Methylomonas sp. 11b: one gene and its partners. Each later gene encodes a partner of the first gene's protein in a complex. Links are inferred from orthologs where the notes say so. Each region holds a gene or a part of one and is shown on either strand. Other genes may lie near its edges. The genes, in order: accD, accA and accC.

Region 1 (6,761 bases):
CGGCAATATCTTTATCCCGCATCATCGCAAAAACTGCGTGTATTCTGACTTCCGGGAAGTATTCGTGCAAATAGTCGATTAGTGTTTGCACAGCTTGCGGGTTATGCCCCACGTCAAGCAAGATTCGCGGCGAGCCGGCAATCAATTGAAAACGCCCGGATAGCTGGGCACTTTGCAAGCCTTGCCGAATTGCATCGTCACTGATCGCTAGTAGAGGCTGTAGGGTTTTTATCGCCATTATCGCCGACGAAGCATTTCGATATTGGTGCTCACCCTTAAAGGCCGGCGGTGGCAAGCGACTGATTTGCGTATCAGCAGACCGCCATTGCCAGTCGTCCGACCGTTTTTGATACGTGAATGCGTTGCCCATTTGCAGTACGGTGGCCCCCACTTGCTGAGCGACTTCGACTACCGAGCGAGGCCCTTGTTGATCGCCAATTATAGCCGCTACACCCGGCCTAAAGATGCCGGCTTTTTCCCGGCCGATGGCTTCTTCAGTATGGCCCAGCCAATCGACATGATCGAGTGCTATCGTCGTCACAATCGCCGCATCGGGATCAACAATATTCACCGCATCGAGCCTGCCGCCCAAACCGACTTCCAGCAACTGAATATCCAGACCCGCGTCGGCGAAAATACTCAACGCCGCCAATGTGCCAAACTCGAAATAGCTCAAACTGGTCTCGCCGCGTGCCGCATCTATACGGGCAAAAGCGTCGCAAATCATCGCATCGGCAACGGGCTCGCCATCAATACGAATGCGTTCGTTATAACGCAAAATATGCGGCGATGTGTAAGCACCCACTCTATAGCCCCCGGCGCGATATATCGCTTCCAGAAATGCCACGCAGGAACCCTTGCCGTTGGTGCCGGCAACTGTAATAGTCAGCGGCTTTTTCTGCTCGGGGTTAAGCTGCCGATATACGCCGGCAACCCGTCCCAATCCCAAATCGATAGGCCGAGGATGTAATTTTTCCTGCCAGTCCAACCAGGCTTGCAGCGAATCAAAACGTGTCATTTCGACCGTATTTATTCCTGAGGCTGCGGATTATCGCTCTCACCCTGATTGCTTAATGGCTCACTGTAAGGAATAACGTCGACCACGTCCGCGCTGCTGCTACCGGCGCACATAATAGCCAGAATACTGGCTATTTTATCGCGCATCTCGCGGCGATCAACGATCATGTCTATGGCTCCGTGTTCCTGGAGAAATTCGCTGCGCTGGAAACCTTCCGGCAACTTTTCACGAACCGTTTGCTCGATGACTCGCGGACCAGCAAAACCGATTAAGGCGTCCGGTTCGGCTACGTTTATGTCGCCCAACATCGCCAGACTGGCGGAAACACCGCCCATAGTTGGATCGGTCATGAAGGAAATATACGGAATTCCGGCTTCGGCTAATTTGGTTAAGGCCGCGCTGGTTTTGGTCATTTGAAACAGCGAGAACAAAGACTCCTGCATTCTGGCACCGCCGCTGGCAGTAAAGACGATGAACGGCACACCCAAACGCAAACTTTCGTTCACGCCGCGCACGAATCGCTCGCCAACCACCGAGCCCATCGAACCGCCCATGAAACCAAAATCAAACGCCGCAGCGACGATACCGGCGCCTTTCAGCGTACCTTTCATCACCACCAATGCATCGTTCTCGTTGCTTTGTTTTTGCGCCTGACTGATGCGATCTTTATAGCGTTTGCTGTCCTTGAACTTCAAAGGATCGCTGGGCTTTAATCCAGCACCGATCTCTTGACGGCCATCTTCATCCAAAAACATATTCAGCCGTTTGCGCGCCGAAATGCGTAAATGGTGATCGCATTTTGGGCAAACGCTTAAGTTTTTTTCTAGCTCGGCGTTGAACAAAATCGCATCGCAACGCGGACATTTATTCCACAAGCCTTCCGGCACGGTGGTTTTCTTCTGCGAGGATTCGGTTCTGATGGCAGAGGGGACCAGTTTTTCAAACCAACTCATTCGGTGTAGTCTCCGCTTGAAAGCTTAAACATCCATGGCTTCGCGCATGGATTTCAACAGGGTGATGATCTCATGCTTGGCTTGCTGAGGATCATCGAGATTTGCTTCTATTTTACTGATCAGCGCGCTACCCACCACGACACCGTCGGCAATAGCGGCGATAGTTTTCGCGGTGTCGGCATCCTTGACTCCGAAACCAACCCCAACCGGCAAAGCGGTATTCTGGCGAATCAGTTGTAATTTTTGTTCGACATCGGCGGTATCCAAATGCCCGGCACCGGTGACGCCTTTCAGCGACACGTAATATAAATAGCCGCTGCCCACTGCATCCATTTTCTGAATCCGTTCAGCAGTGGTGTTAGGCGCCAGTAAAAAAATCTGATCTATGCCGCGCTCGCGCAGCATATGGACGCAAGCCTCGGATTCTTCCGGCGGCAAATCCACGGTCAACACACCGTCAACATCGGCGCGTTGCGCAGCATTGGCAAAATCTTCGTAACCCATGATTTCGATCGGGTTTAGGTAACCCATCAACACCAATGGCGTGGTCTGATCGGTTTTCCGAAACTCGATGGCCATGCTCAATACTTTTCGCAAACCAACATGGTGCGATAACGCACGCTCACTGGCGCGTTGTATTACCGGGCCATCGGCCATCGGATCGGAAAACGGCACACCCAATTCAATGACGTCGGCACCAGCCGCGACCATTTCGTGCAGCAAAGGGACGGTGAATTCCGGATAAGGATCACCGGCAGTAATAAACGGAATTAAGGCTTTACGGCCGGAGGCTCTCAATTCGGCAAATTTGTTAGCTAAACGGCTCATAAACTGATGCCCTCGCGTTGCATAATCGTTTGCATATCTTTATCGCCGCGTCCGGACAAATTAATAACAATGATTTGATCCTTGCGCATGGTGGGCGCCAGTTTCATCGCATAAGCCATGGCATGGCTGGATTCCAGAGCCGGAATAATACCTTCCATGCGGGTTAAGGCATGAAAGCCAGCCATGGCTTCGTCGTCGGTTATGTTCACATACTGGGCTCGACCGGTATCTTTCAGCCAGGCATGCTCAGGGCCAACGCCGGGATAATCCAGGCCGGCGGAGATAGAATGGGTTTCGATGATTTCGCCATCGTCGTCAGCCATCAAATACGTCCGGTTGCCGTGCAATACGCCAGGACGGCCGGCACATAGCGGTGCTGAATGACGACCGGTTTCAACGCCGTCGCCGGCCGCTTCGACGCCGATCATTTTCACGGACTTGTCGTCGATAAACGGATAAAACAAGCCGATGGCATTGGAACCGCCGCCCACGCATGCCAAGAGCACGTCGGGCAAGCGGCCGGTTTGGTCGATGCATTGTTGACGGGCTTCACGGCCAATCACAGCCTGAAAATCCCGAACCATTGCCGGATAGGGATGCGGACCGGCCACGGTGCCAATAATATAAAAAGTATTATCGATATTGGTCACCCAATCGCGCAGAGCTTCGTTCAATGCGTCTTTGAGGGTTTTAGAGCCTGATTGCACAGGCACCACGGTGGCGCCCAACAACTTCATTCGATAGACATTCAGGGATTGGCGGGCCACGTCCACTGCGCCCATGTACACCACACACTCCAAGCCCAGACGCGCCGCGACAGTCGCGGTGGCAACGCCATGCTGACCGGCGCCGGTTTCGGCGATGATGCGGGTCTTGCCCATGCGCTTAGCCAACAGGGCTTGACCGACCGTGTTGTTAACTTTGTGTGCGCCGGTATGATTGAGATCTTCGCGCTTCAGATAAATCTGCGCACCGCCCAAATGCTTACTCCAGCGTTCTGCATGATACAGCGGCGACGGTCGACCGACATAATCCTTGAGATCGGCATCCAACTCGGCGAGGAACTCCGGATCCTGCATATAGCGCTGATAGGCTTCGTTCAATTCGGTAATGGCCGGCATCAGCGTTTCCGCCACAAAAATACCGCCGTAAGGCCCGAAATGGCCCCGGGCATCCGGCATATCGTATCTTTCTGTCATAGTTCTCAAGTCGCTTGATTAGTTTTTCTTATAAACGCAGCCATTTTCGCTGCATCCTTGATGCCTTTCCCGGCCTCAACACCGCTGCTCACATCCATTGCATACGGTTTTACAGCTTTAATCGCTTCCCCGGCATTTTCCGGCGTCAATCCGCCCGCGAGAATGATCGGCAAACTGCGGGTCGTCGGAATCAAATCCCAGTCAAAACCGCTACCGCTGCCGCCCTGCATTCCCGGATGATAGGCATCCAACAGTAATCCGGCCGCATCGTTGTATTGCTTTTGCAACCCTAGAACGTCCGTATCCGCTTGCATGCGAATGGCTTTGATATACGATTTATCGTAAATCCGGCAACCATCTGCAGGCTCATCGCCATGAAATTGCAGGCAATCCACCCTTACTTTATTCAAGACTTCACGAATCAAAGCCGGCGCGGCATCGACGAACAAGGCTACCACGTTAACAAAGGCTGGCAATGCTCTGCTGATGCTTGCGGCTTGTTCGATGCTTACGTTTCTTGGACTGGGCGGATAAAACACCAAACCAATAGCATCCACGCCCAAATTGGCGGCACAAAGCGCATCTTCCACTCGGGTAAAGCCGCAAATTTTAACGCGGGTACGCATCCAAAGCCTCACAAAAAATGGCGGCGTAGGATAACACAGCTATCCGATATGTCATGTCGGGACCAATAAAAAAAGGCTGACCCTTGTCAGCCTTTGTCCGACGGCTCTTCAGGCGGGCGTCAATGGGCATGATGATGGTCGTGATGATGACCGGCAACGCCATGCGTCGTTTCGTCCTGATGACTATCTTCCGGTTTCAAATCTTCGACTTCGGCTTCTTCATGCGTTGCCGGCAAACTATCCTCAACAGCACCTTCGTGTTCATGAGCGCGCGCCGCCGCTTGATTGACTTGATCCGCAGCGTGCACCGAGACGCCATGTTTATAAACCATCAGACCACCCAGATCGGCGGCAAACGCCAACAAGGCGGCTAAAATCGCCGCCATCAACAAGTACAGCGTGTTAGCTGGTCCGACTATCAGCCCTTTGCTAAACAAACGCCACGCCGACAGCGCAGTAGCCAGACTCAATACCGAAATACCCAGATGCTCATGATGCTCCATGATCTCGTGAACATCACCACCATGCGCCACACTCCCTGCCGCCACTAAACCGGCCGCCACGGTAAGCGCGGCAAACACGGTACCCAGATACAGAAATGCGCCGGCTATCTGCCGCCACTCCGAGCGCTTCGCCACGCTGCCGATCAAATCCAGAGTGAAGAACATAGTCAACAACGCAATCGGGAAATGCACCAGCAAGGGATGAATATTTTGTAACGCAGCAACGCCCGGCAATAAACTATCCAGACTTTCCGAAGGAGATTGCCGCACCAGCACTTCTAGGAAGGACAATAAGCTCTCCACCCCACCGGCCACTCCTCCACCGTTATCGCCGCCACCATGCACGGCAAACGTCAAGTGATCGTTTAGACCCCACATAAAATCTCCCCCGCTTCAGTTTTGCGCGGATACTACCACGATAGGCCTTAGCCTAGTTAATCGTCACTTGGGTGGACATAGTCAAGGCCCTGGTTTTACTTTCCAAAAACTCGGTGCCTTGTTGCTGGATAAACATCACTTGCAATTTCTCAGCATCGGCAAGTTTCATCCCTTCTTCCTGCCCCAGGCACAATAAAGCGGTAGACCAGGCGTCGGCTATGGTCGGGCTTTCGTTAAACACACTGACAGCAACTAAATCGTGCGTTACCGGCTTGCCGTTGCGGGCATCCAGAATGTGGCTGTAACGCTTGCCTTTGACGTCGAAATAATGCCGGTAAGTACCCGAGGTCATCACCGACATCGGCGTTTCCTTTGGTAATGTCACCACTTTGTGCATTTTTTGTTCGCCCGGCAGCGGTTTTTCCACCGCAATCCGCCAGGCCTTACCGTCCGGTTTGCTACCCAGCGCTTTTAATTCGCCGCCGATTTCCACCAGATAGTTTTGGATACCCAAAGCCTCAAGCGTGTTGCTGATTTTCTCGACACTATAACCCTGGGCGATTGACGACAAATCCACTCGTACATTCGGCAGTTTTTTCGACATATGACTATCGTCGACCAGCTGCAATTTGTCCATGCCGACATTCGCCAAAGCTGCTTGCAGCGCCGCATCGTCTGGGATAGTCAACTCTTCCCCCATGAAACCCCACATCTCGAACAAAGGCTTGATGGTCAAATCGTAACACCCCTGGCTCAGCTTGCTGACGTTGTCGGCCACTTTAAACAAAGCCACGATTTCGTCGCCGACCAGCTGAATATTTGTCGACGTGTTGGCGTTAAATTGTTCGATTGTCGAGTCCGGTCGGTAATTGGATAAGGTTTTATCCAAATCCAGGAAAACTTTTTCAACTTCAGCGCTGACTTGCGCATCATCCCGCGCTTGGGGCGTCCAATAACTGATGTGATACGTAGTACCTTGCGCGAAACCGCTAAAAGTCTTTACTGGCGGCAGCGGCTCCGCACATCCCAGTACCAGCAACAATCCCAGTATTACCGCGATCCATCCTTTCCGTAGCATTAAACCCCCGTGCAATTAACGCAAAAGCGCTGAAATAGTTTTGAAATGGCTATGCCGAGCATCCCGCAACCATTCGAACAACACCGATTCGTGACAGCTCAACGTGACACCTTGCTGCAGCATGCGCTGCAAGGCGTAATCTTTGTGCTGGACTTGGCGCGAACAAACCGCATCAGCC
Region 2 (6,682 bases), 1.6 Mb from region 1 along the record:
TTTTTCACGCTGGCCTCATATTCACCGTTAAGTTTGTTGTAGGTGGCTTCCAAATCGCCGCCCTTAAAATTAGTCATCACGGTGAATTGTTCGAGTGCCGATTTAAATTGTTGCTTGGTTTCTTCCTGGGTATCGCGGGCTTTTTCCACGCGATGCACCATCACTTCACGTTTAGGGATGCCGATTTTCTCCAGGCCGCTGTAATACGCGCTGGAACAGGCGGCTAAGCCAAACGTCAACAAAAACAACATAAAACGCGAACTGTATTTCATAAAAGCTCCTTGGATGGGTGAGCGCATTATAAGCTGGAGTCGGTGTAGTTCAACTTGGCTTGGTCGCTGGGTTCTTGGCAGGTAGACAGCGCGCGAGCATTCGATTGTGAATAGATTCACATATTCGGCATTGGGTTTTAAAACGCAATAAACATAGACAAGCAAACTCCAGAGTTAATCAGGGTTACAGCGGATATCAATAATATCTAAAGTTAAATAATGCGAGTGCTATTCAAAATTTATCTATTGCCAGTGGCGGATGATCCGATTTTGAGTTTTACTTAAGCCACGTTTTCGAACAGGGCTTTGAAGAAGTTTTGGGATGATTTAAAAAATTATTAACAGTTTTAATTATTATTTTTTTATATTAGGTGGCGCAAATGAACGAATTAAAAAAAGACATGTTTATTGGTTCTGTATCGTTTTTAGGTATAGTCGCTTTTGTTTCAGGACAGTTTATATTGTCAACAATGATGTTTGGGGTGGCAGCAGTATGGAGCACGATTTTATTAAATAATCGTGCGCAAGCAGTTAAGAGTTGAAAGTTTTCTCCTATAGTCAGAGACTTGCAAACGATCTTCCATCATGCGTTTGCTTCCATGCTCCCATAGATTCCTTGGTTTATGGGAGTTTTTTTTGCCCGCTACCATAAGCGCAGAGCGAATCAGTTAATTCCGCTATCTATATATTCCAGTTATAATCGAGTTTTTAATGGTGTTTTGCTGTAGTTAAAATTATAGCCGCCAAAAGATTGCATCCAGTTTTCAATTCTTATAATTTCCGCAGGAAATTCAGTTTCTCTTTTATTTTTATTTCCAAACCACGTTCCGCCGGAAAATAATACTGCCGGGCTTTTAACGATTCCGGGAAATAGTTTTCGCCGGCGGCATAAGCATTTTTTTCGTCATGGGCGTAGCGATAGTCCGCACCGTGTCCCAGTTCCTTCATTAATTTGGTTGGCGCATTGCGTAAATGGATGGGTACTTCCAGCGAGCCGCAGTTGCGAGCGTCCGCCATGGCGGCTTTGTAGGCCACGTAAACCGCATTGCTTTTCGGCGCGCAGGCCAGGTAAACGATGGCTTGCGCCAGCGATAGTTCGCCTTCGGGGCTGCCCAGCCGCTCGTAAGCGTTGGTAGCATTCAACGCCAATTCCAGGCCTCTCGGGTCGGCGTTGCCTATGTCTTCGGATGCCATCCGAATAACTCGGCGGGCGATATACAAAGGATCGCAGCCGCCGTCCAGCATTCTGGCAAACCAGTACAGCGCGGCGTCCGGGTCGGTGCCACGTACCGATTTATGTAAGGCAGAGATTTGATCGTAGAAAATATCGCCGCCCTTGTCGAAGCGATTGGCATGGCCCAGCAGCACTTCGTCCAATACTTCGCGATTCACGGTTTCCCGGCCGTCGATGTTTTCCGCCAGATCGGCGGCGATTTGCAGGATGTTTAAACAGCGGCGGGCGTCGCCGTCGGCGGCTTTGGCGATCATGGTCAACACATCCGCGTCGATCTGCAAATTGCGGCTACCCAGTCCGCGTTCTGAGTCAGTCAATGCATTATTTAACAAGGCCTCCAGATCTTTGGTCTCGATGCTGCGCATCACGTAGACCCGCAGTCGGGACAGTAAGGCGTTATTCAACTCGAACGAAGGATTCTCTGTGGTGGCGCCGAATAAAATAATCGCGCCGCTTTCGATGGGGGCCAACAGCGAATCCTGTTGGCTTTTGGAAAAGCGGTGAATCTCGTCGATAAACACCACCGTATTCAGATTGCGGCTCTGTTTGACTTCTTCCGCCTCGGCTACCGCCGCCCTGATTTCTTTCACGCCGGCCATCACCGCCGACAATTCGATGAAATGGCAATGCGCGCTGGCGGCGATGATTTTGGCCAAAGTGGTTTTTCCGACTCCGGGTGGCCCCCAAAATACCAGCGAGTGCGGCACGCCTTGTTCGATAGCCACGCGCAGCGATTTGCCTTTGCCGAGCAGATGCTGCTGACCGATGAAATCGTCCAGCGTAGTTGGCCGCATTCTGGCCGCAAGCGGCGCATAGGCGGTATTATCAAAGGCGGTAGCATTCTTCATTTGCAGGGGCTCGGTAAAACAAATAGGCAATGACGGCATTTTTCATTAGAATTGCCGGCCATTTTATTGATTCTAATGCCGGATTGACATGGATTTAAAATTCTTAGATTTCGAACAGCCGATTGCCGAACTCCAGGCCAAGATAGAAGAGCTGCGTAAGGTAGAGCTGGACAACAATTTCGACATTTCCGAAACCTTGAAGCAACTCGAACAGAAATGCGAGAGTTTGACCGAAAGTATTTTCGCGGATTTGTCGGACTGGCAAATATCGCAATTATCCCGCCACCCTGGCCGGCCGTACACCTTGGATTATATTGATCTGATATTCACAGAATTCCACGAGCTGCATGGCGACCGCTCCTATGCCGACGATCCGGCGATAGTCTGCGGGATGGCGCGTTTGCTGGGACAGCCGGTGGTGGTGATCGGGCATCAGAAGGGCCGGGATACCAAGGAAAAAATTTATCGTAATTTCGGCATGCCGCGTCCGGAAGGTTATCGCAAAGCTTTACGCGTGATGAAGTTAGCCGAGCGTTTCAAGCTGCCTATCATCTGTTTGATCGATACTCCGGGCGCTTATCCGGGTATCGGCGCCGAAGAACGCGGTCAAAGTGAGGCTATCGCCCGTAATCTGTTCGAAATGTCCAAACTCCGCACGCCTATTATTTGCACCGTGATCGGCGAGGGTGGTTCTGGTGGGGCGTTGGCTATTGGTGTGGGTGATAGATTATTAATGCTGGAATACAGTACATACGCGGTTATCTCTCCGGAAGGTTGTGCCTCGATTCTATGGAAAAGCGCCGATAAAGCCCAGTTGGCGGCGGAAGCGATGGGGATAACCTCGGACCGCGTACGTGAGCAAGGTTTTCTGGATGAAGTGATTCGCGAGCCAGTGGGTGGCGGTCATCGCAATTTCGAAAAAATTGCCGCCAATTTGCAGGACGCATTGTCCAGGCACCTTAACGATCTTCAGCAACAGGCGGAAAACATGGATTTACTGCTGGAGAGACGTTATCAGCGCATTATGCGTTTTGGTTCGTACATCGAAGAGCCGGTTAAATAAAACTGTCAGTCATAATTAGTTGATCAACAAAAGGCCGAGTCAAATCGGCCTTTTTTGTGAGTAAACCATGCCCGATCTCAATCCGCAGACTATTGCTGCTCTATTGCCTGCCACGTGCCGGAAAGTGTTCGTCGCCTATAGCGGCGGTTTAGACTCGACTGTGCTGCTGGATTTATGCGTGGGCTTGCCGGCGCTCGCCGGCAAGGTCATCGCCGTTTATGTCGATCACGGCTTGCAAGCTGAGTCAGCGGGATGGGGCGAACATTGTCGCCGGCAAGCAGAAAGCTTAAGTGTGGATTTTGAATTGTTAACGGTAGATGCGCGGGCCTGTAACGGCGAAAGCCCGGAAGCTGCGGCCCGCGAAGCGCGCTATCGGGCGCTGCGGCAACTATTAGCTGTCGACGATATTATCCTGCTGGCCCAGCACCGCGAAGATCAGATGGAAACCTTACTGCTGCAATTGTTTCGAGGCGCCGGCGTGTCAGGCTTGGCCGGCATGCCGATTTCCAGTGCGTTTGGGAACGGACAACTGCTGCGGCCACTATTGGATGTGGCTAAGGTCGATATCCAGCGCTATGCGCAACAGCGCGGTTTGCAATGGGTGGAAGATCCCAGCAATCAAAGCAGCGATTTCGACCGCAATTACCTGCGTAACGAAATTCTGCCGGTGTTGAAACAGCGCTGGCCGGCGCTGGATAAAACGGTTGCGCGTTCGGCTAAGCTCTGCGGCGACGCGGCGCAGATGATAGAGGCTTGGGCGAAGCAGAACTTGCCGGCGGCTTTCCATCCCACCGATGGCAGTTTCGATATCGCCGATTTATCAGCGATCACGGCGACGCAGCTGAACTGTCTTTTGCGGCACTGGTTGGGATGCATGGGATTGAAGCCGCCGAGTCAGGCGGTGTTGCAAACGCTAGTCAATCAGTTAATGGGCGGACGTGCCGATGCATTGCCGCAAATTTATATTCAAGGCCATTCCATCCGCAAATATCGGCAAAAATTGTATTGCATCCCCGAGCTCAATCTACGAAAGGACACTGAAGCAAAGTGCTGGGCGCAAGAACAGGAGCAAATATCTTTAAGCAATGGCTATGTGTTGCGTAGAAATTCAGCATCGGTCGGGTTATCTAAAGATTTATGGCAGAATGCAATAGTGACGGTGGAGCCACGGCGCGGCGGCGAAAAGCTTAAATTGCCTGGTCGGGTCGGTCATCATGGTTTAAAAAAACTCTACCAGGAAGCAGGGGTTCCGCCTTGGGAAAGAGATATTCGGCCATTGATTTATTTGGATGGTAGTCTGGCTGCGGTAGCAGGCTTATGGATTGCGGAATGGGCTTGGCTTAGTGCGGTGGACGCTTGTTACCAGTTGGATTGGCGCGCATCCGAAAGCATGTAATGATAGCTAACGAAAACCGATAGGAGGTGTCATGTTGATGTTTCCCGAGATACTCCAGGCCATGATCGTGGGCATGATGATCGCGATTCCGGCGATCTTGATCTATAAAAAAGCCGGTCTAAATCCGGCGTGGGCGGCATTGGTGTTTTTGCCGGTCTTTGGATTGCTGATCGTGTTTCTGCAACTGGCTTTCAAAGAATGGCCGAATGCAAAAAAGGAGGGCTAGTCATGGAACTATTTTTCGTGTTGTTGCCGGCATTCATGCTCTTTTGCCTTTGGCTGGGCTATCGAATTTTGGAAAAAGCCGGATTCGACGGGCGCTGGACGCTGGTTTTGTTGGTGCCGGTGCTTAATGTCATCATGATTTGGGTGTTTGCATTTAGCTCGTGGCCCAAGTTACAAAATGGCGTAGACCAGGGTTTTTAAGCGGCATCCTGAAATGACCGAAAAGACCCGCGGCAAACTTCCGGCGATTTTCATTCCGGTGGTGTTATTCATCGTGTTTGATGCGGTGGCGCTGGGGCTTAATTTTTGGATTTCCGCAAAGCTGGAAAAGAGCGCGGTGGCTATTAATTTATCCGGCCGCCAACGCATGTTGTCGCAGCGGATGACCAAATCTTTGCTGATGTTGCATGTCGTGCAAACCAATACGGAAAAGCTCAGCGCTTTTAGCGAATTTTCCAATGCTGTCGACTTGTTCGATAAAACCTTAGGTGGTTTTTTGCAAGGCGGTATGACCAGTAGCGGTGATGGCAAACCGGTTTATCTGGCCGCCGCCGATGCCCCCAATACGCAAATGATTATCGGCTCGGCGTCCCAGCTCTGGACGCTGATTCACAAACGCCTATCGCCGGTTGAACAGGGCGGTGCCGGGGTTGATGCCGAGATTTTGCGGCCGGCACTGAATGCTTTGTTGATGCATAACTCGCAATTGCTGGGTTTGATGAATGAGCTGACTACCGCATTGGAGCAGAACGCCACCAAGGAAGTGTTTTATCTGCGCAGCTTGCAAGCCAGTTTGCTGTTACTGGCATTGCTGAATTTTGCCTTGGTCTGCAAGCGCTTGCTGGCGCAAATCAAGCAATCGCAGGGCAATGTGCAGGCCTTGCGCAATATCATCGATTCCATCGAGACCGGTATCGTGTTGTATGGTCGTGACGAATGTGTACGTTCCGCCAATAAGACTGCCAATCAGTTGTTCGGATATAGCGATCAGGCTTTGATCGGCAAGCCTTTAAAAGAATTGATTATTGCGGACAATGTCCGAATGCTGGGGTTGCGGCGCGACAACTCCACCTTTGTTGCGAAAATCAACACCCAAACTCTGTTCGAATTTAACGATCAAATCAGTATGTGTACGATTACCGATGTCAGCGAACAGGAGCGCAAGGAAAAGCAGTTAATGTATCTGGCGTTTCACGATCAGCTCACCGGTTTACCCAATCGCGGTTTGTTGGTCGAGCGTTTACGGCAAGACTTACTGCGCGCTAAGCGCGATTCGACATTTTTGGCAGTATTGTTTCTGGACTTGGACGGTTTCAAGATTGTGAACGATGAAATGGGCCACGATGCCGGAGATGAGTTATTGCAAGCCGTGGCCCGGCGTTTCGAGCAATGTTGCCGTGAAGTCGATACGGTTGCGCGCTTGGGCGGCGATGAGTTCGTATTCGTGCTGACCTCTTTACACTCGGTGTTGGCGGCTAAGCAAGTCGCGCAAAATGTGTTGAAAGCTATCAATCAAGTATTTTTAATTCATGGAAAGACCGTCAAAATTGGGGCCAGTATCGGCATTGCCATGTATCCCACCGATCATTCCGAAGCTGAATTGTTGATTAAATGTGCCGACGATGCGATGTATTTGGCCAAGCA
Region 3 (6,839 bases), 1.0 Mb from region 1 along the record:
CCCGAGCTTTATTAAAGCCAAGTGACACATCATTACGGGCAAATAACATACCTTTAGGCATCGGGGTCGACAGTGAAAATCGGGTTTCTTTTGTCTTCTTCATTCAATTTAGCTTTTTCTTCAGGGTAAATATGCCAAAAAGATTGATCGATAGCACCGTCTGTGTAGCTGTTTTTACGGTCATGGGTAAATGGACACCACCAGTTTTCCACCACCTTCACCAAGTAAGCATGCCATTCGAATAAGCCCACGCTCACCGGACAATACCAAGTGCAATTCAAAATCCAGAATAATTTCGATTGCGCCATGCTGAATTTGAATGATCCGTCCATCGTAATCTGATTTTTTAAATCATACCGGTGACTCGCCCTGGCCGGTAAAAAATCTCCCCATTTTTTGACATTTTCCGCACCGACCAATTTCAGACTGAAATAAGTCAAATAAGCACTGGTAATCACAAACGGCAAGGTCAAAATCGGCAAATAGATAAACAGCAAACCGATAGCTCTGGATATTACCGGCATCTGTTTATGATGGCAGCCGATATTGACGCGGTCTGCACAAGATTCGCAGGCTTTCATGTTTCTTTCTCCTCTGGAGTCGTTATTATTATTTGCTCGCTATTGAGCAGTTGAAAAATGCTGCGACAACCTTCGCAACAGAATTTTTTTTCGCCCAGCAAAGTATTGAGCTCAAAACCGGGAATCAACACCCGCTGACCGCACAAACCGCATTGGGGCTTGGAATCCACCATGATTGACTATAGCCGGCTGGATACTGCACAAAAAAAGGTTTTCAAATAATCGGTCTCCGGCAAGGCGGGATGAATCGGATGATCCGGGCCTTGACTACCGGCACCGAAAAACACCAGGTGTCGATCAATGTGGCGCGCCGAAGAGCGCAGAATTTCATGCAGATTATCTCTACTCAAATGATGCGAACATGACGCCGAGACCAAAATACCATTATTCGACAAAACTTGTAGCGCCAAATGATTCAAGCGTCGATAGGCTTCATACCCGGCTTTGAAATCCTTTTTGCGTTTAATCAGCGCTGGCGGATCCAGTATGATCGCGTCGTAATGCTGCTGCTGTTCACGTGCTTGCTTCAAAAACTCGAAGACGTCACTGCGCACGAATTGCATTTTATCCCGCACCTGATTCAACTCGGCACTAGCCGCGGCTAAAGCCAACGCGCTCTCTGAACTATCCACACAACACACTTCCGCAGCGCCTGCCACTGCGGCGGGAATACCCCAGGCGCCAGCATAACTGAATAAATCCAACACCTTTAAACCATGACAAGCTTGCGCAAGCTGCGCCCTGCTGTTGCGATGATCGTAAAACCAGCCGGTTTTCTGGCCCTCTGCGACATTGACTATAAAACGTAGGCCGTTTTCTTCGATTATTAACTGCTCAGGCAATTCACCGTGAGCCAGTTCCGGTTCCAAGGACAGACTTTCCAACTGGCGCTGACTATTATCGTTTTTCAGCAGAATAGCGGTTGGCGCCAGCAGCTCAAGTAGAACCTTGACCAGCAAATCCTTATACCGCTCCATTCCCGCAGTAGTAATTTGCACGGAAAGCACAGCGCCGAAGCGGTCAACCACCAAGCCCGGTAGGCCATCGCTTTCGCCAAACACCAAGCGATAATAGGGTCTATCGAACAAGCGCTCGCGTAAACCCAAAGCTTGAATCAAGCGCGCTTTAAAAAAACTTTCACTGATTTTGATATTGGTTTTACGCGTCAACAAGCGCGCGCAAATGAGTGCATGAGGATTGACATAAGCTATGCCCAAAGCCTTACCGCCGGAATCGTGGACAAGGACTAGGTCGCCGGCCGTAAAATGCTCCAATGGGCTGCGCTGGCTATCAACCTCGTTACTGAACACCCACAAATGCCCTTGCCGCAGGCGTTTGTCTTCGTTTTTTTTCAGAAACAGTTCCGGGTAGCTCATATTGCCCTAAAGTAAGGTAAAGGTGTAACCGCCAATTGACGCGGCAGGCGCCACAATAGCCAAACGGATTTCGACCGTCTGCTCTGGGGCTAGTCCCGTTGGTCTTAACAGGTACTCTGTAGTGCGAAACACCCGCTCTGCAATAACCTGTCCATTAAAATTCAACACACTCAACTTCAAATCCGGCGCCACTTGCGCAAATGGTGCCTGATTGCTAAGCACGGCGCTAAACAAATAGCTGCTATCGCTCTGAACCCGCAAATCGCTATGCGAAACGCTGAATTCCTCAATATTTTTATACGTCGCTAACCGGCAAGCAAAGGCTGCACAGACTTTATCCAAACCCGCCCTGAACTGCGGCTGCATAGTTAAACGATAGCCCTCGAAATACAGGATTTGCGCCAGCAATAACAGCAACGCCAAGTTGGTTGCGACAAACCAAACCGCCGGAGTCTGCGGCCGCTTTTCTGAAATTTGATCATCCGGATATGGCGACTCATCCGCTAGCACCACATCCTCATCTTCACTAAGGAATCGCAACGCATCGAAAGAATTGCCGCATACCTTACAATCCAACAACCCACGCGATTGCCGCAAATGCTCGACGGTAACTTCGTGCTGCTTAGCGCAATGCGGACATCGGCTATACATCTATTCAGTCAGTTTTATAGGCGTCCAATCGACACCAGTCTTCCTGACTGACCGGCGGCGCAACAACGAAGCCCTGCTCGCGATAAGCTGCTGCTACAGATTCGGCTTGTTCGTTCAAAATTCCCGACAAAACCAACTGCCCGCCCGGCCTGACAAATGCGCCAATAGTTGCGGCCAGCTCAATCAGCGGTTTAGCGAGAATATTGGCGAGTACCAGATCAGCTGCAAACGCGGAAAACTGTTCGGGCAGATAATAATCGATTCGTTGCTGTACCTGGTTTTTTTCGGCGTTGTATTGACTGGCGGTCAACGCTTGCGGATCGATATCCACCGCATGCGCCTGCTTGGCGCCCAATAACAGCGCGGCCACGGCAAGAATCCCCGAGCCACAACCGTAGTCGATTAATACTTTGTCTTTAATATCGTTACCGGCCAACCACTCCAAACATAATGCAGTAGTCGGATGCGTTCCAGTACCGAACGCCAAGCCCGGATCCAAAGTCATGCAAACCGTGCCGGGCTCGTGCTGTTCCTGACCACTGGGACAAATCCACAAACGATTGGCAAACTTCATTGCCTGGAAATGCTCCATCCACGCCCGTTCCCATGCCTGATCCTGCAAAACCTCAGCTATCCATTCCTGCAAGGGCTGACCTATGAATTGATTGAACAGCAAGTTGCGTACGATATCCGGATCAGTATCGAGCTCGAACAAGGCGGTGACCCGGGTACGGGTCCAGATTTTTGTTTGATCGATGGCCGGCTCGTACACCGGCTCATCATCGGCGTCGCTGTAAGTCACCGAAACCGCGCCCAGTTCGCTGAAAAACTCCGATATGTCGGGAGCGGTGGTTTCGTCGGTGATAACGGAAAGCTGATGCCAGGCCATAGTTATAAAAAGCTTTTAGCTGGGAAAGGAGACGCCACTTTATTAATCTCCTCGCCCAAGCCGAATTAATGGATACCCAATTTCTTTTCCAGATAATGGATATTTTGCCCACCCTGGGCGAACGCCGCGTCAGCCATGATGCTTTGTTGCAATGGGATATTGGTTTTGATGCCGTCTATCACCATTTCGCTCAGCGCGGTCTTCATCCGGGCGATCGCGCTCGCCCTATCGTCGCCGTGCGCAATCAACTTACCAATCATGGAATCGTAATACGGCGGCACTTTATAGCCATTATAAATGTGCGTTTCGCAACGGATGCCAGGCCCGCCTGGCATATGGAATTGATCGATCACCCCTGGGCTAGGCATAAAGGTTTTCGGATCTTCGGCATTTAGCCGACATTCGATTGCATGACCGGTAAACTTCACCTGCTCTTGCGTGATGGACAAAGGCTCGCCAGCAGCAATCCGAAGTTGCTCCTTGACAATATCGAAACCGGTAATCATCTCGGTGACCGGATGCTCGACTTGCACCCGCGTGTTCATTTCTATGAAATAAAATTGACCTTTCTCGTAGAGAAACTCGAAAGTCCCCGCACCTAGATAACCGATTTCCTGACAAGCCAGCGCGCAACGCTCACCCATCTGCTTACGTTGCTCTTCGGTAATGCCAGGAGCAGGGGCTTCTTCGACGACTTTTTGATGGCGGCGCTGCATTGAGCAATCGCGTTCACCCAAATGTATCGCATTGCCGTGCGAGTCCGCCAACACCTGAAATTCGATATGACGCGGATCTTCCAGAAATTTTTCCATGTAGACGGTGCTATTACCGAACGCGGTACCGGCTTCAGCCTTGGTCATTGCAATCGCATTCACCAAAGCACTTTCGGTATGCACAGTGCGCATACCGCGACCGCCTCCACCACCAGCCGCTTTGATAATGACCGGGTAACCAATTTCCCGCGCCATTTTCAGATTGGTTTCATCATCTTCCCCCAAAGGATCGCCGTTACCCGGCACACAAGGGATACCCGCTGCCTGCATGGCTTTTTTTGCGGCGATCTTGTCACCCATCATCCGAATGGTTTCAGGCCTCGGACCGATAAAAACAAAGCCACTTTGACTGACTTTCTCCGAAAAATCGGCGTTTTCGGATAAGAATCCGTAACCGGGATGGATGGCTTCGGCATCTGTCACTTCGGCGGCACTGATAATTGCCGGGATATTCAAGTAGCTGCCGGCGGACGCGGCAGGCCCAATACAGACAGCTTCGTCGGCCAATCTTACGTGTTTTAAATCGCGGTCCGCTTCGGAATACACCGCCACGGTTTTGATGCCCAATTCGCGACAGGCCCGCAAAATACGCAAAGCAATTTCGCCGCGATTGGCGATAACAATTTTCTCAAACATTAGTCCAGCCCCTTTGTCGGTTATTCGATGATGAACAAAGGTTGGCCGTATTCGACCGGATGGCCGTTTTCAACCAGAATTTGTTTGATTTTGCCGCTTTTATCCGCTTCGATCTGATTCAAAATTTTCATGGCTTCGATAATGCACAAGGTTTGACCATTGCTAACCGACTGACCAATCTCGACAAACGACGCAGAACCGGGCGACGCCGAACGGTAAAAGGTACCGACCATGGGCGACTTAACCACATGACCACTGACTTTTTCTTCAACTGGAGCGGCCGCAACAACCGGCGCTGCGGCGGCCACGGGCGCAGCAACCGGCGCTGCATATTGCACGGGCGCAGCCGCCGAATAACGGCTGATTTTTACTGATTCTTCGCCCTCACGAATCTCAATTTCTGCAATATCGGATTCCTCGATAAGATCAATCAGTTTTTTTATTTTTCTAATATCCATTGTTCTGAGTTCTCTCTAGTAATATCTGATGAGCGGCTTGCAAAGCCAATTGGTAACCGTTCGCCCCCAATCCGCAAATAACGCCAACGGCGATATCCGAAAAATACGAATGCTTCCTGAAAGGCTCACGGGCATGCACGTTCGATAAATGTACTTCTATGAATGCAATCTTGGTTGCCAGCAAGGCATCACGAATAGCCACGCTGGTATGAGTAAATGCGGCAGGATTGATAATGATAAAATCGACACCCTGCCGATAAGCTTGATGTATGTGTTCAATAATTTCGTGCTCGGCATTGCTTTGCATAAAGCTTAATTGATGCCCAAGGGTTTGGGCCAATTGCTCCATTGCCTGCTGGATACTCTGCAATGTTTTATTACCGTATAACCCTGGTTCTCGAATGCCTAACAGATTTAAATTGGGTCCATTGAGAACAGTGAGGTTTGCCATTGCCGATGCTGAACAAAAATACTAAACAAAAAGGAATTCTGCCTAATTTGTAGGTTTTTGTCCAGATAAACCGCTTTTCACTTCATTAGACAGCGTTTTACCGATTTTTCAGTCATTTTGCCGTCAACAACGGCCCAATCACTTCCAACACTTTCTCTCGCGTCAATTCGCCCAACTGATGATGCACAATTTGCCCTTGTTGGTTAATGATTACTGTGAACGGCACAGTATTGATTACATTACCCAGCTGTTGAGCCAACATCGTGGCCCCTTCGCCACCAATCAATACCGGATAATTGATCTTGATACGTTTCAGGTAATCTTCTACTGGCTGCTTCTCTTCAATGGCTATGCCGACAAATTGCACGCCTTTGTCTTTATACTCGTCCTGAAGTTTTATGAACTCGGGAATTTCCTTCAAACATGGCGGACACCAGGTTGCCCAAAAATTGATAATTAAAATTTTGCCTTGCCATTGCGAGACCGACTGCGGCTGATCCGCCAGATCAGGCAAACTGAAATTCAGTTGCGGCGCCGGTTGACTGGTCTCGGTAGCAGAAAAATATTGTCTGGCAAACAGACCCGCCGCTAAACCAATAAAAGCTATGGCGACCACCGTAAGTATAATTTTCTTATTCATAGTTGTTGCAAGGTTTTTAAAAAAGTAGCGGCATCCTGATAGCCAATCACGCGCTGCCCTGCCCGTTCCTGCCCATCGGCGCCGAAAAATATAATGCCAGGTGGCCCAAACAGTGCGAAGCGTTTTAATAAGGCTTTATCTGCCTCATTATTCGCCGTCACGTCGGCCTGCAACACCACGAAGTTCGCCAATTGCTGCTTTACCTGTGGATCCGTAAAGGTATAAGCCTCCATTTCTTTACAGGAAATACACCAGTCGGCATAGAAATCCAGCATCACCGGTTTGCCGCTGGCCGACGCCTGCTGGATGCGTTGCTCTAATTCTGCGACCGAAGCCACCCGCTGAAAGCTTAGACCTGCAGCGGGCTGGGCCTGGGCATTAAAG

Evidence for each region.
Region 2: the proteins of accD (region 1) and accA are in contact, whole or in part, in a solved structure (PDB 8UXZ), measured with the Escherichia coli proteins. The link is inferred for Methylomonas sp. 11b from one-to-one orthologs.
Region 3: the proteins of accD (region 1) and accC are in contact, whole or in part, in a solved structure (PDB 8UXZ), measured with the Escherichia coli proteins. The link is inferred for Methylomonas sp. 11b from one-to-one orthologs.

What each region holds. Positions count from the first base shown.
Region 1 is NZ_KI911557.1:491,786-498,546, reverse strand. The notes cover bases 1-2,907. They hold accD (acetyl-CoA carboxylase, carboxyltransferase subunit beta), read right to left. Parts: upstream 1,972-2,907; coding sequence 1,030-1,971; downstream 1-1,029. Other genes in these bases: trpB (tryptophan synthase subunit beta), read right to left, coding at 2,796-2,907; trpA (tryptophan synthase subunit alpha), read right to left, coding at 1,996-2,799; folC (bifunctional tetrahydrofolate synthase/dihydrofolate synthase), read right to left, coding at 1-1,018. Outside these bases: more of trpB, read right to left, coding at 2,908-3,998; METH11B_RS0102415 (phosphoribosylanthranilate isomerase), read right to left, coding at 4,004-4,624; METH11B_RS0102410 (DUF2231 domain-containing protein), read right to left, coding at 4,744-5,505; METH11B_RS0102405 (FAD:protein FMN transferase), read right to left, coding at 5,558-6,583; METH11B_RS0102400 (isochorismatase family protein), read right to left, coding at 6,599-6,761.
Region 2 is NZ_KI911557.1:2,101,064-2,107,745, reverse strand. The notes cover bases 1,602-4,429. They hold accA (acetyl-CoA carboxylase carboxyl transferase subunit alpha), read left to right. Parts: upstream 1,602-2,442; coding sequence 2,443-3,417; downstream 3,418-4,429. Other genes in these bases: tilS (tRNA lysidine(34) synthetase TilS), read left to right, coding at 3,485-4,429; METH11B_RS0110165 (replication-associated recombination protein A), read right to left, coding at 1,602-2,354. Also shown: METH11B_RS0110170 (DUF2959 domain-containing protein), read right to left, coding at 1-272; METH11B_RS29450 (hypothetical protein), read left to right, coding at 653-814; more of METH11B_RS0110165, read right to left, coding at 1,044-1,601; more of tilS, read left to right, coding at 4,430-4,813; METH11B_RS0110150 (hypothetical protein), read left to right, coding at 4,845-5,039; METH11B_RS0110145 (hypothetical protein), read left to right, coding at 5,042-5,239; METH11B_RS0110140 (diguanylate cyclase domain-containing protein), read left to right, coding at 5,253-6,682. UniProt on the Escherichia coli protein: Component of the acetyl coenzyme A carboxylase (ACC) complex. First, biotin carboxylase catalyzes the carboxylation of biotin on its carrier protein (BCCP) and then the CO(2) group is transferred by the carboxyltransferase to acetyl-CoA to form malonyl-CoA.
Region 3 is NZ_KI911557.1:1,503,168-1,510,006, forward strand. Bases 2,735-5,719 are described here. They hold accC (acetyl-CoA carboxylase biotin carboxylase subunit), read right to left. Parts: upstream 4,907-5,719; coding sequence 3,563-4,906; downstream 2,735-3,562. Other genes in these bases: prmA (50S ribosomal protein L11 methyltransferase), read right to left, coding at 2,735-3,497; accB (acetyl-CoA carboxylase biotin carboxyl carrier protein), read right to left, coding at 4,927-5,364; aroQ (type II 3-dehydroquinate dehydratase), read right to left, coding at 5,354-5,719. Also shown: METH11B_RS0106955 (hypothetical protein), read right to left, coding at 54-581; METH11B_RS0106965 (class I SAM-dependent rRNA methyltransferase), read right to left, coding at 761-1,957; METH11B_RS27685 (zinc-ribbon and DUF3426 domain-containing protein), read right to left, coding at 1,964-2,608; more of prmA, read right to left, coding at 2,613-2,734; more of aroQ, read right to left, coding at 5,720-5,815; METH11B_RS0106995 (TlpA family protein disulfide reductase), read right to left, coding at 5,928-6,455; METH11B_RS0107000 (protein-disulfide reductase DsbD), read right to left, coding at 6,452-6,839. UniProt on the Escherichia coli protein: This protein is a component of the acetyl coenzyme A carboxylase complex; first, biotin carboxylase catalyzes the carboxylation of the carrier protein and then the transcarboxylase transfers the carboxyl group to form malonyl-CoA.